One region of the Sphaerisporangium sp. NPDC004334 genome, then DNA from elsewhere that is predicted to be linked to it. Evidence: riboswitches for the same ligand, from Rfam matches in the RefSeq annotation. Region 1 holds a riboswitch; the other holds the start of a gene.
The links. A riboswitch is a leader RNA that binds a small molecule or an ion and turns the genes downstream of it on or off. The one in region 1 is predicted to bind cyclic di-AMP.

Region 1 (6,998 bases):
AACTCGCCGTCGGTCGCCGAGCGCAGGCCCACCTCCTCCTGGGCCCGCACCACCTCGCGGATCGCCTCGTCCTCGACCTCCCTGAGCCGCTCGGCGGGGATGGCGCCGGCGGCGAAGGCCTCGCGCGCCTCCAGCAGGGCGGCGGGACGGAGCAGGCTGCCGACATGGTCGGCGCGGAATGGGGGTCTTGTCCGCATGGCGATCCTCCAGATGATCTAGCGCGACTACCGTCCTATCAGCTTTTGAGCGGTTTCGCCGTAGCGACGGAGCGGATAAAGCCATGCGTCGCGCGCGTAGGCCACTCCGTGCGGCACCCATCCCGGCCGGGGCATCCCGAACGGCCACGACAGCCGCTGCCCGCCCTCCCCCACCGTCTTGCCTGCTCCGGCGTCCGGCGTCGTCCCCCCTCCCCCGGCGCCGCGCCCGGGGACGCCGGGCACCGGACCGCGGGCGGGCGGCTCAGGAGCCTCGGACGGCCTCGGAGCCTCGGACGGCTCAGGAGTCCCGGAGGGCCGGGGAGCCTTGGACGGCTCAGAGACCTTCGACGGCCTGGGAGCGGCGTCGGACGGCGTGGGAGCCTCGGAGGGCGCAGGGATCTCGGAGGGCCGGGGAGCCTTGGACGGCTCGGAGGTCTCGGACGGCTCGGGGGCGGCGGCCGGGGTGCGGGGGACCGGGCGGCCGTCGGCGCCGAGTTCGGGCTCGGGGCTGGTGGTCGAGGCCAGCAGCGCCAGCGAGATCAGCCCCATCACGGCGATCAGCACCAGAGCGAGTCCCATCAGCGCCAGGACGACCAGCAGCGTGTAGACCGCTCCGATGAGCGCCATCATCGCCGTTCCTCCTTTTGTGCCGCCGCGGTGGACACCGTGCCCGGGACGGACATGGTCACACGTTTCATCACGCAGGTGGACGTATCGATTCTCCCGTGTGCGCGGAGCGATCGCGCACACCGCCGGGCACGGTGACCCCGGCGGCCGTGATCGCGGACCTCAGGCGCCGGGCATGGTGTCCAGGCGGCGCAGGATCACCCCTTCGCGCAGGGCCCACGGGCAGATCTCCACCTCGGGGACCTCGAACAGGTCCATCGTCGCGTCGGCCACGATCGCCCCGGCGAGCAGTTGCGGGGCGCGACCGGCGGAGACGCCCGGCAGGCCGGACCGCTGGGCGTTGTCCATCGTGGCCAGGCGCCCGGTCCAGTGGGAGAGGTCATCCTGGCGCAGCACCCGCTTCACATAGGACCCCTCGCTGGAGGGCGCGGCGCCGGCGATGCGCGCGAGCTGCTTGAAGGTCTTGGAGGTGGCGACCGCGTGGTCGGCGTGCCCGTACTTCACCACATCGCCCACCACCCTGCCGATCTGCGCGCGCACCTGCCGGCGCATGCCGCGCACCTCCTCGGCGGGGGGCGGGGCGCCGGTGAACCACTGGCGGGTCATCCGCCCGGCGCCCAGCGGGAGCGAGATCGCCACGTCGGGCTCCTCCTCCATGCCGGAGGCGATCTCCAGGGAGCCGCCGCCGATGTCCAGGACCAGCAGCCGCCCGGAGGACCAGCCGAACCAGCGCCGCACCGCCAGGAACGTCAGCCGCGCCTCGTCCTGCCCGGACAGCACCTGCACGTCGATCTCGGTGGCGGCCCGCAGGCGGTCCAGGACCTCCTCGCCGTTGGCGGCCTCCCGCACGGCCGAGGTGGCGAAGGCCATGATGTCCTCCACCCCCTTGTCCTCGGCGATGCGCAGCGAGTCCTCGACGAAGCGGCGCAGCTCGCGCTCGCCCTCGGGGGACAGGACGTCACCGTCGTGCAGGTGCTCGGCCAGCCGCAACTCGACCTTGTGCGAGTAGGCGGGCAGCGGCTGCGCGCCCCTGTGGGCGTCCACCACCAGCAGGTGCACCGTGTTCGAGCCGATGTCGAGAACGCCGAGTCGCATGAGCAGACGCTACTACCCGCGCCCGCCCGGGAGATCCTCCCGGTCCTGCCGGTCCTGCCGAGGCGCCGTCGCTCAGGGGCGGCCGAGCGCGCGCAACTGGCCGGTGGTCAGCGCGGAGACGTTCTGGTCGATGGGGACGTCGGTGTACTGGTGGATCGCCCAGCTCTTCCAGTCGGCGGGCGGGGTGACGTCGCCCTTGGCCCTGCCGTAGTAGGCCACCCACAAGGGGTACTCGGCCAGGCCGTGGCCGTAGGTGTCGGCGAAGTTCCAGCCGCTGTAGAACAGCGGGGTGACGCCGGTCTCGTCCTTCACGTGGGCCAGCCAGGTCTTGGCCCAGGCGTTGACCTGCGCGACCGACCGGCCGTCGCTGGTCTCCAGGTCCAGCACGAGCAGGTCGCCGGTCTCGGCGGGCTGGGCGTCCACCACCGACAGGAAGTGGTCGGCCTCGGCGATGGGGTCGTTGCCGGGGTGACCGTAGTGGTAGGCGCCGCGCACGATGCCCTTCTTGCCGAGTTCGGCCCAGTGGCGGGCGAACGCGGAGTCGCGGAAGGTCAGGCCCTCGGTGGCCTTGATGATGCCGAACTGCGCCTGGCTGGCGTTCCAGTCGTGGTCGGACTCGTAGGCGGACACGTCCTGGCCGTAGGGGCGCTCCGAGGAGGCGCTGCTGGGGGCGGCGTCCGCCGGGCCGGTCACCACGACGGCCGCCACGATGGCGAGCACGGCCACGATCACCCCCGCCATGGCGGAGTAGAGGCGCGCGCCGGACAGGTCCAGCCGGTTCTTGAGGTGGGAGAAGATCGAGGAAAGCCGGTCGATGGGCATGAAGGGCTCGCTCCTTGCTTCCACGCGCCTACCGGGTCGGCTGATGGGTTCGGGCGGAAGTGCCCTGTGGGTCCGTCCCTTCGAGGGCCGGTGCTCCGATTCACTCCGCGAAGGGGGTCCCCGGTTCCGCGAGGTGTGGATGAGGCGGGCGTGTCCCCGCGGCGGGACGCCGTCCCGCCGGGTACGCGCGATGTGGGCAACGGACGGCAACGGGCACGACGGCGTGGGACCATCGGCACGCATACCGCTTCCCAACAAGGTACATACCACATCAAAAGAGCACAAATGCGACAAAGTACGCACCGCCGGCGTCACACGGGCGGACACGCACGGCTTCCCCCGACGTGATCACCCCCAGGAAGCGCATCCGGCCAGAACGACCCGGTCAGGCGTCCCGGTCCCGGCGGGCCAGGGGCGCACCCGGGGATCCGGTCAGCGGCGGGGCGGGGGCTGCGAGGAGCGGGATGACTCGGCGTGCCGCCAGCGCCGTCCGAGCTCCTCGCCGGTCGGCGCGGAGGCGGGCAGCGGGGTGGCCGGCGCGCCGGCGCGCAGCCCGTCCAGCAGCATGGTCAGATAGCGGTGGCGCAGCACGGCGGTGCGATCGGCGCCGCCGGCACGGACCGCGGTGATCTGGTCGAAGATCATCGGAATGTCCTCGGCGACCACGTCCGGCCGTAGCGCGCCGGCGGCCTTGGCCCGGTCCACGACGCGCCCGGCGAGCGAGCCGGCGTGCGCGGCCAGCTCGTGCATCTCCCGCGTGGGGGTGAACGTGCCGGCCAGGTGCACGGTCAGCGAGTGCACGTCGGAGTCGACGACCTCGCGCAGGAACGTGGTGAAGGCCTCCCACGCGTCGCCGTCCCGCGCCAGCGCGGACTCGGCGATCGCCGTGAACCGGCGCAGGCCGTCCTCGCAGAGGGTGCGCAGCAGCTCCTCCTTGCCGGCGTAGCGCCGGTACAGGGCGCCGACGCCGACGCCCGCCTCGTGCGCCACCGCCGAGATCGGCGCTTTGGGGTCGGCGACGAACACCGCTCGCGCGGCGTCGAGGATCGTGCGGTCGTTGCGGGCGGCCTCGGCCTTGCGTCCCCTCATGCCTGCTGTCGTGGGCTCCATGCGCCCATTCTAGCTTGAACGGAAGGCTCCGTTCCGATATAGTTTGAACAGAACGATCCGTTCCGCTCTAACTCGGAGGTTTCGCATGACCACCACGTCCTGGTCGCTGCTGGAGCAGGCCCACAACGCGCTGCGCACGACCACCGCCGGGGTCACCGAGGCCGACTGGGCCGCCAAGACCCCGTGCGAGCAGTGGAACGTGGCGCAGGTGCTGCGGCACGCCGCCGGCGACCAGCGCGCCTACGCCGCCGCGATCACCGGTGCCGGCGGTCCGGAGGAGAACCCGTTCGACCCGGCGGCGCAGGCCCCCGGCGACCCGAAGGACCTGCTCGAAAGCGCCCTGGAGGTCGCGGCACGGGGCTTCGCCACCGTGGCGCCCGGCGCGGAGGCCGTACCGACGCCACTGCCGCAGGGCGCGCTGCCCGCCGAGGTCGCCGTCGGCGCCGCCGCGCTGGACGCCGCCGTGCACGCCTGGGACATCGCGGTCGCCACCGGCCGTCCGTCGCCTCTGGACGCCGAGCTGTCCGAGCGCCTGCTGCCGGTGGCCCGCGTCCTCGCCGAGCCGCTGCGCGGCTTCGCCTACGCCCCCGCCCTCGACCCGCACCCGGCCGACGACGCCACCGCCGAGCTGCTGCGCCACCTCGGCCGCGACCCGCAGTGGACCCGCTGACCCGGGAACCCGCCGACGGCGCGGCCTCCTCCCCTCGAGGCAGGCGGCGCCGGCACGGAAAACGGCCCGCCGGTCATTCGACCGGCGGGCCGTTCTGCCGCCGTCCACCTCTTCTCTCCGTTATCGAGCGACGCCGCCGGTCAACCCGGTGAATACGCGGTGTTCACGGAATGCTCAACAGTTCGGGATATCTCTGCCGTTATTGTCCTTCGCCTCGTCGTTGCCCCATTTGGCGAGATAATAGGCGGAAACGTAGGCGCCGCGGCCGTTCTTACCGGGGTTCGTCCGGTCGAGGTCGGTGCGCAGCCACCAGTGGTTGAACGCGGACCCGTGCCGGACTTCGGCGCCCCGGACGCGGCAGTAGACGTAGTTGGTGCCCTTGTCGAGCGTGCCCTGCGGGTCGCCGGTGTTCGGCTCGCGGTAGCCCGTCGCGTCGGCGAAGGTGTCGACCCAGACCTTGCCTCCGGGAGCGGGGGTCCCGCCGCCGCCGAACACCCGGGGCCGGCGGGCATGGAACTCGCTGCCCGGCCGCAGGCCGTAGGTGAGGACGCGATGGTCGGTTCCGTAGCCGCCGCGCTGCTCGTAGGCCCAGTAGGACGTGCGCCCGGGGTTCGCCCACTGCTCGAAGATCACGACGTGCCGGTTGTTGTTGTCGCCGATGGCGTCGATGACCAGGTCGCCGGTGAGCAGTTCGGACATCGCGATCGGGCTGCTCGCGCCCGGCGAGGCGAGGGCCACGGTGTTCAGGCCCGGAGCGCTCAGCCCGAGCGCCATCGAGGCGTAGCCGGAGCAGTCGGTGCGGTAGCCGTTGTGGTACTTGCCCTGGCTGTACGGCACCCGCTGCGGGGTGCCCGGGTTCCAGGTCTTGGCCCGGTCGATGACGCTCTGCCGGGTCACGTCCGCCGGACGGGCGTGGGCGGCGCGAGAGGGAGCTGCGGCGGACTGGGCGAAGGCGCCGGCCACGGCGAGCGGCGTGGGCGAGGCGACGGCGACACCAAGGACAGCGAATTTGATGAATATCTGCTTACTGGACATACCACCCCTTGTAAATCCGTGTTGTCGGCCGCCAAGACTAATGGCGGCGACACATGGTTCGCAGGGGTGAATTCCATGATCCACGCCGGCCGGTGGAGCGTTTTCCTCCGGAAAGGAAGCGGGCACCGTCGCAGGCACAAGAAATCACGCCGCGCCGACCGGTCGCGAGTCGGCGTGGACGTGGCGGCGCGCGCATCCGGGAAAGCTCCGTGCCTTTCCCGCCATTCCCCGCACGGGACGCCGGCCGGAAGGAAGGCGCGGGGCTTGCCCGGCCCCGGCACGGGTAGGGGCCTCGGCGTGCCTGAAGGTCCGAGTTCTTTCCGCAGCAGAATCCCGGTCGCCGCCCTCGCCCTGTGCGGGTGCGCCATCTCGGTCTATCTGGCGTTGTTCCAGTACGGAGTGGTGCACTCCGTATGGGACCCCATCTTCGGGGACGGCTCCCGCAAGGTGCTCACCTCCGCCGTCTCCCGCGTGCTCCCGGTGTCGGACGCGACCCTCGGCGCCGCCGCCTATCTGGTGGAGGCGGTCCTGGAACTGTCGGGCGGACGGCGGCGCTGGCACGACCGGCCCTGGATCGTGGTGCTGCTCGGCCTGACGGCCGCCGTGCTGGCCCTGACCGGCGTCGGCCTGGTGATCGCCCAGCCCATCCTCACCGGCACCTTCTGCACGCTCTGCCTCACCTCGGCCGGCATCTCCTGGCTCGTCGCCCTGCTGGTCGCACGCGAGGTCGGAGCGGCCGTGCGGCGGGTGCGGGAACTGCGCGACAGCGGGCTCCCCCTACCCGCCGCCCTGCGAGGACACGAGCCGCAGCGCTCCGCCCACTAGCGGCGGGCGGCCCGCCAGGCGAGGGCGGTGACACCGGCGGCCACCGCCAGGGCCGCGGCCAGGGTCGCGTGGTGCTGGGAGGCCCACACCTGGACGCTGCGGCTCTTGGCCCTGCGGTCGAAGGATCCGTGCGCCCCCTGATCGGTGTTCGGGGGCGCGTCCGCGGGCCGCCAGAGGTTGGGCGGCAACCGGCGGGTCACCGTGGAGGTCTGCTGGGAGGAGTAGCCCTTCCAGGCCAGATAGCGGTCCAGGACGCCGGGGACCACCGCGTTGGCGATCAGCGTCGCCGCCGTCGACCCCCCGACCCAGTACTCCCGGCGGCGCGGGTGGTCGGCGGCGTAGACGATGGCGTCGGCGGGGATCTCCGGCTGGTAGATCGGCGGCACCGGCTGCGGATGGCCGGGCAGCCGCGACAGCACCCAGTCGAACTGCGGGGTGTTGACCGCCGGCATCTGCACCATCGTGACCTTGACCTTGCTCCGGTCGTGCAGCAGTTCGCACCGCAGCGCCTCGTTGAAGCCCTGGATGGCGTGCTTGGCCCCGCAGTACACCGACTGCAGGGGGATGCCCCGGTAGGCGAGCGCCGATCCGACCTGGACGACCACTCCCCTGTTCCT
Region 2 (6,998 bases), on a different contig from region 1:
TCGTCGTGGACGGCTACAACGTCACCAAGACCGGCTACCCGTCGCTCACCCTGCTGGACCAGCGGTCGCGGCTGCTCACCGGCCTCGGCGGGCTGGCGGTGCAGACCAGGGTCGAGGTCACCTGCGTGTTCGACGGCGCCGAGCTGAACGGCCCGGTCCAGGTGTCGGCGCCGCGCGGAGTGCGGGTGCTGTTCAGCGCGCCGGGGGAGATCGCCGACGACCTCATCCGGCAGCTGGTGCGCGCCGAGCCGCCCGGCCGGGCCGTCGCGGTGGTGTCCTCCGACCGCGAGGTCGCCGACTCGGTGCGGCGCATGGGCGCCCGTCCCGTGCCCTCGACACTGCTGCTGCGCCGCCTCGGCCGTTCCTGACGACGCCCGTTCCCGACGACGCCCGTCCGTGACGACGCCCGTCCGCCCGCCGCGGACGGGCCGTGGTCCCGTGGCGCCCGGCGCCCGCGATCGTCGTGGCGACGCGATTTCCCATCGCTTGACTGTTCTCAAACCATTTACTGGCGAAGAGGTGCAGGTATCCATGCCTTTTCTGTAGGATCACCGCCCAGGTTGTCTCACTTGTCTCGCAGAGGGAGCTGGCGTCCCAGTGGTCGTGCGTGGGATCCGGGCGATAGGGCGGATACCTTTGGCCGCCGGTCTGATCGTCGCCGTCATGGCGACCCAGACGGGCGGAGCGGAGGCCAAGCCGAAGCCGACGATCGCCCAGACGAAGGCGCGGCTGGCCAAGCTCAACGACCAGGCCGACAAGGTGGTGGACCGCTACAACCTGGCCGGCGAGCAGTGGAAGAAGGCCAGGAAGGAGTACAACTCCCTCAACGGCCGCCTGAAGGGCGAGCTCGGCCGCGTCGATGACCTGCGCGTCGGCCTGGTGTCGGTCGCGATCAGCACCTACCAGTCCGGTGACGTCCTGTCCTGGTCCAACCTGATCACCCAGCCCGACCCCGAGGCGCTGCTGGCCGGGCTGGCCTCCATCGACCAGATGTCGGCGGGCCAGTCACGCACGATCAGCGCGTACGAGCAGGCCACCCGGTCGCTCAAGGGGCAGCGCGACAAGGCCAAGGGCGCTTACGACAAGGCCGTCAAGCTGCTGGACGACCTGCGCCGGCAGAAGAAGGACGTCGAGAAGCTGGTCGGGGAGCAGGAGCGGCTCCTGCGCAAGCTGAACGCCTACAACCCCGGCAATCCGAACAGCCCAGGCATCAAGTACACCGGGGCCGCCTCCGGCAACGCCCGCGCGGCGCTGCAGTTCGCCTTCGCGCAGGTCGGCAAGCCCTATCGCTATGGCGGCACCGGGCCGGGCGCCTGGGACTGCTCGGGCCTCACCCAGGCGTCCTGGCGGGCGGCCGGGGTCAGCCTGCCGCGCACCGCCGCCCAGCAGTACTCCTGGGGCGCCTCCCGCCGGGTCTCCCTGAACGCTTTGCAGCCGGGCGACCTGCTGTTCGCCGCGGGCCTCGGTCACGTCGGCATGTACGCGGGCGGCGGCAAGATGGTGCACGCGCCCCGCACCGGAGACGTCGTCAAGGTCGTCCCCCTCTCCAGCTACCGGGGGATCATCGGCGCCGTCCGCCCCTGACGCACCGCACGGACCAAGCCACGCCCCCGGCCGGGACTTCCGGCGCGGGGGCGTTCGCGTTCTACGGCCCAGCCCGTTCTACGGCTCAGCACCGTTCTACGGCTCAGCCCGTTCTGCAAGTCAGCGCGTTCTACGAGCCGGAGCGCGGTCTGTGGCCGGCGCGGGGAGCCGGTCAGGGGCGGCGGGCCGCCCAGGCGGTGCGGGTGCCCCGGACGGTCAGGTCGCGGCGGTGCAGGAGGGCCCCGGGGTCGTCCTGCGCGAGCAGGCGGTCCAGGGCGTCGAGGTCGTCGGCGGGCAGCCGGTCGTCGAGGCCCCGGCGGATGTGGCTCAAGTAGGCATGTGCGTAGCGTCCGGTCTCCGGCGGCGCCGGAGCCGCCTCGGTGCTGAATCGGTGCTCGGCGGCGATCTGGAAACCGGCCCGCTCCAGGTACGGACGCCAGTCCGGGTGCGCGTTCCAGCCCGCCCGCGCCATCGCCTCGTGGCAGCGCGCCTCCAGGCCCGGCCGGCCGAACCCGATGTCGTCGGGCAGGAAGCGCGGAGGACCGTCCATCTCGACGACCACCAGCAGGCCGCCGGGGTTCAGCGCGGCGTGCAGGTCGGTGAGCACGCGGTGCGGGTCGGCGACCTCGTGCAAGGACGAGGACGCCCACGCGAGGTCCACTCCGCCGACCGAGGGCCAGGCGAGGTCCAGGTCGGCCTGTACGACGCGCAGCCGGTCGGCCAGCCCGCGCTCGCGCGCCGTGGCCTGGAGGCGTCCGAGCATCAAGGGGGACCTGTCGACGGCGACGACCTCGGCGGTCGCGAAGCGGCGCGCGAAGGCCAGGCCGCCGGTGCCCGTCCCGGCGCCCACGTCGACGATGGTTCGGGGCGCGTCGGGGGCGTGCCGCGCGGCCCACTCGGTCACCTTCTCCAGGTAGGCGCCGAGCACCACCGCGTCCAGGTCGAGCAGGTCCGCCAGGCCGGCCTCGTCATGGTGCGCGTGGCCCTCGCCATCGTGGTCATGGCGGCCATGTTGATCTTCACGGTCAAGGTGATCATGGTGCTGTGCATGCGACATCATGGCCGGCAGGCTAGGCGCTCGCAGCGCGAATGAGCACACCCTCTTGCCGGTATGGCAAGGACGCTCGCCCACCGGTGGCCTGGCGAACGGCCGGGGGCCGTGAGCCGAGGGTCCACCGGGTCGCCCGCCGCACACGGCACCGGATCGGCCGTCCCTCGCCCCGCCGACCCGGCGCCGGGAAAGGCACGCTCGAACGGGTCTGGCTCGGTGTGCGGGCTGGTCCGGTGGTGGGTGGGGGTCGTGGAGGTCGTGGGTCGTGGGTCGTGGGGTCAGGGGCGGTCGGGGGAGGCGGGGAGGTCGCGGCGGTGCCTTAGGGGGCCGGTGAGAAGGATCAGGCCGGTCAGGGCGAGCCCGGCCGTGACGACCCACATCGACGGACGGGTGCCGATGGCGCCGCCGAGCGCTCCGCCGAGCAGGGCGCCGAGCGGGATGGTGCCGTAGTTGACGAACTGCATGCTCACGGAGACCCGGCCGAGCAGGTGCCGGGGGACGTAGGTCTGACGGAAGCCCGCCTTGATGATGTTGCCCGCCACCACGCCCGTGACCAGGACGAACCCGCCGGCCACCGCGACCGCCAGCCACGGGCCCCGGTGGGCCAGCGGAATGAGCAGGCCGAACGGCGCGCCGAGCGCCTCGAACACGATCATGGCGCGGGCGCTGCCGAGCCTCCTGGACACCCAGGTGGCGCTCGCCGCGCCCGCCAGGCCGCCGACGCTCATGACCGCCATCAGCCCGCCGACCGCGCCGGGGCCGACGCCGACGTCGCGCACCAGGAAGACGACCAGGATGGCCTGGTATCCCATGAGCCCGAGGTTGCTGGCCGCCCCGAACACCGTGAGCACCCGCAGGTAGGGGTCGCGGGCGACGAAGCGCAGGCCCTCGCCGATCTCGCGTCGAAGCGTCGTGGCCCGCCGCTCGCGCGACACCGGGGCCTCGCGGGTTCTGATGCCGAGCAGGCACAGTGCCGAGACCACGAAGCTCGCCGCGTCGGCGAGCAGCGCGGTGACCGCGCCGAACACCTGGGCGACCAGACCGGCGGCTCCCGGGCCCACCACTTCGACGGCCGACTCGCCGCCCTGGAGCTTGGCGTTGCCCTCGGGCAGGTCGGCGGGGACGACGATCGAGGGGAGGTACACCTGGTAGGAGGTCTGGAAGAACACCTTGGCGGTGCCCGTGAGCAGCGCGACGGCCAGTAGATGGCCGACGGTCAGCACGCCCTGCCACGCGGCCACCGGCACGCTGAGGAACAGCAGGAACGACACGGCGTCGCAGGTCAGCATCACGGGCCTGCGGGGCAGGCGGTCGACCCAGGCTCCGGCGGGCAGGCCGATGAGCACCCACGGCACCCACGCCGCGGCGGTGAGCAGAGCGACCTCCAGCGTGGTCGCGTGGAGCGCGGTGATCGCGACCAGGGGCAGGGCCACCGAGGTGAGAGAGCTGCCGAAGCCGCTGGTGGTCTCGCCGACCCACAGCAGCCGGAAGTCGCGGTCGCGCAGCAGCCCCCAGCGGCCCCGGGAACGGGACGCGGCGGGCGCGGCCGCCGCGGTGAGGCCGTTCACGGCCGGCCCGGGACGCCGAAGGCGAAGACGAACACCGGCTCGCGGGGCCGCCCGTCGTCGGGGATCTCCCGGGTGGCCCACCTGCTGAGGAGCTCCAGGAACTGCGCCTCGAACTCGTGCAGCTCGTCTGGGGTGAGCCGCAGCCACTTGTCGGTGGAGAAGGGGGCGTCCTGCCAGGCCGCCCGCTCGTCCTCGCTCGCGGCGTACCAGGCGCGGACCATGCTGACGTGGTGTTCGAGGTTGAGGGACGCCGCCGCGCTGGCGATGGCGGCGGTCGCGGGGTCGCCGCCGAAGTCGGACTCGCTCCAGCGCAGCTCGGCCGAGGACAGTCGCCACCAGCGTTCGCGCCGGTCGCGGGCGAGCTCAGGGGCCTCCTCGATGAGCTCGCTGCCGGCCAGGACGCGCAGGTGGTGGCTCGCGTTGGCGACGGCCTGCCCGGTGTGCTCGGCCAGCATGCTGGCGGTGCAGGGACCGTAGACCTTCAGCGCGTCCATGAGGCGCCGCCTCGTGGGATGCGACAGGGCGGCCAGCACCCGTGAGTCGGTGATCGTGCGTACGTCTTCGTCGGCCATGCGCCCACTTTGACATGAGCAACGAACGTTGCACAACAGGTATTGCGTAATTGTCATTGCGGAAGCGCTGTTGCCGAAGGATCATTGCGGAACAGACGTCGTGGGTATCGGGTCTCGGGTGCGGAGCGTGACATGCGGGGTCCGAATCCCGGTCCGCCGGGCGGTGCTAGGGGGACCGTTCCCCCTCCAAGATCCCTGAACGGGTGTGACTGATGTGACTTGTGTGACTCACGTCAGGTGCCGTTTCGGGATATGTGAGGGGAATCACATACGGGTAACGGATGCGCTTGTTGTGCAGGGGTTTCCTGATTAAGAAGCCCCTTATTTGATCTACGCGACTTGGTCACGGCTTTGCCTCAATTTGAGGTTCTGTGTAACTTCTGGCCCGCGGCGAGCACGCCATGCCGTCGCGAACGGAGCCGGTCTTCCGACCGGCTCCACGCATGACAATCCAGCGGTCGCCGTCGCCCCAGTAAGGCGCGAGCCAGGACCCCAAAGGGGCGGTGACCTGCCGAATCCGTGCGGCAAGGAGCACGGAACCGGGGACCCAATCGATCCTAAACGCGGGATCAGGGGGTGAATCGACGCCTTGGCGTCGTAGGGCTACTTCCATGCCCGAATCCGTCAGCTAACCCGGTAGGCGTGAGTGGAAGAATCAAGGAGCGATCCTGTCCAGCACCACCCAGAACCCTCGTCTGTCGCGCATTGCCCGCTTCTCTCTCGGCGGTGTGGCGCTCACGATGACGGCCTCCGTGGGAGCCGTGGCGACGCAGGCGACGGCGGCTGACGCCGCCACGGCGGCACCCGCTCAGGGCCCGTCAGAGCAGTCCGTCTACGGCCCGGCCGGGCTGATCGAGACACCGAGCATCACCGGGGCATCCGAGCCCGCCGGCACGGCCGCGGTGAGCGAGGCGAGCACATCCAGCGCCTCCCGCACATCCAAGAGCAAGGCCAAGGTGAGCAGGGCCGCCCGGCAGCAGTTCAAGGCGCACACGGCCGTCGCGGTGGCGAAGAAGCAGATCGGCGACCCCTACCGCTGGGGCGCCAGCGGCCCGGGGGCCTTCGACTGCTCCGGCCTGATGCTGTACGCCTGGCGCAAGGCCGGTGTGAAGCTGCCCCGCATCGCCGCCGGCCAGTTCCGCACGGTGCGGAAGAAGGTGTCCTGGAAGAACCTCAAGCAGGGTGACCTGATGTTCTTCTACGGACTCGGCCACGTCGGCATGTACGTCGGGCACGGCAAGATGATCCACTCGCCGCACACCGGCGCGCGGGTGCGCATCGACAAGCTGTCGGGCTACCGGAAGGCGTCCTTCGTCGGCGCCGTCCGCCCCGGCGCCTGACCGGCGGGACGACCCCGGCTTGACCCCGCGGAACCACCCCCGCCCATCCAGGGCTCCGCTGGGTCCGGTGCGCCGGCCGCCCGTGCCGATCCGCTCCCGGTTCCCACGAGGAGCCGGTCGATCTCCGGGCAGTCCCGGGATGCCGGCCGGCGGTTCCGGATCCTGACCGGCGGTTCCAGAAGCCGACCGGTGGACCCGGGAACCGACCGGCGGTTCCATAAGCCGACCGGCGGCTCCGGGAACCGACCGGCGGTTCGGGAAGCCGACCGGCGGTTCCGGAAGCCGATCTACCGTTCCGGAGGCCGATCGGCGCGAGGGACTCCTCCGGGAGAGCGTCTCCGAGAGGTGCCCCCGCTCCTCGAAGACGTTTTCCGGGTGGTGCACATGCCCCTCGCGCCGGTCGTGAAGGCCCCGTCCGCTCCTCCCCCCTCGGAGCGGACGGGGCCTTCGCACGTCCGCGCCGCGCCACATCGGCGAGGCGCGACACGACCGGGCGCAACCTTCGCGCGTCCATGCCCCGCCAGGCCGATGTGCCGCCGGGAACTCGATACGGGGCCGCCGCCGGGACGGCTGGTGGGGGTCCGCCCCTGGGACGCCGATGTGGCCGGGAAGGACGAGCAGGTAGATTTCCCGCATGCGCGTCGTGTGGCTCTGGGCCGTCCTGGCGGGGTTGCTGACCGTGCTGACGGGGCCCTCCGCCGTCGAGGACGATCTCGGACGGCGGGCGCGGACGCTGATCGGCGAGCATCCGGAGATATGGTCCGGCGCGCGGACCTTCCGCGGCGACCTCTCCCTCGTGGTCGCGGCCCCAGATGCCCTTGGCGCCCCTGGAGCCCTCACCGCCCATGGAGCCCCCACGGCTTCTGGAACCACGGCCTCGCGG

Region 2: linked by a shared signal. The riboswitch ahead of ACWEN6_RS14735 (C40 family peptidase) and the one ahead of ACWEN6_RS29510 (glycoside hydrolase family 25 protein) in region 1 are both predicted to bind cyclic di-AMP.

What each region holds. Positions count from the first base shown of each region.
Region 1 is NZ_JBSGDZ010000025.1:41,864-48,861, forward strand. It holds gene ACWEN6_RS29495 (5-methyltetrahydropteroyltriglutamate--homocysteine S-methyltransferase) at 1-197, opposite strand, end outside; gene ACWEN6_RS29500 (hypothetical protein) at 225-827, opposite strand; gene ACWEN6_RS29505 (Ppx/GppA phosphatase family protein) at 987-1,919, opposite strand; gene ACWEN6_RS29510 (glycoside hydrolase family 25 protein) at 1,992-2,741, opposite strand; cyclic di-AMP (ydaO/yuaA leader) riboswitch at 2,752-2,898, opposite strand; gene ACWEN6_RS29515 (TetR/AcrR family transcriptional regulator) at 3,174-3,851, opposite strand; gene ACWEN6_RS29520 (TIGR03086 family metal-binding protein) at 3,937-4,521, shown strand; gene ACWEN6_RS29525 (NlpC/P60 family protein) at 4,696-5,556, opposite strand; gene ACWEN6_RS29530 (vitamin K epoxide reductase family protein) at 5,854-6,381, shown strand; gene ACWEN6_RS29535 (SDR family oxidoreductase) at 6,378-6,998, opposite strand, start outside.
Region 2 is NZ_JBSGDZ010000010.1:105,647-112,644, reverse strand. It holds gene ACWEN6_RS14760 (NYN domain-containing protein) at 1-368, shown strand, start outside; gene ACWEN6_RS14755 (C40 family peptidase) at 664-1,584, shown strand; gene ACWEN6_RS14750 (methyltransferase) at 1,757-2,644, opposite strand; gene ACWEN6_RS14745 (MFS transporter) at 2,914-4,203, opposite strand; gene ACWEN6_RS14740 (ArsR/SmtB family transcription factor) at 4,200-4,775, opposite strand; cyclic di-AMP (ydaO/yuaA leader) riboswitch at 5,275-5,433, shown strand; gene ACWEN6_RS14735 (C40 family peptidase) at 5,516-6,115, shown strand; gene ACWEN6_RS14730 (hypothetical protein) at 6,750-6,998, shown strand, end outside.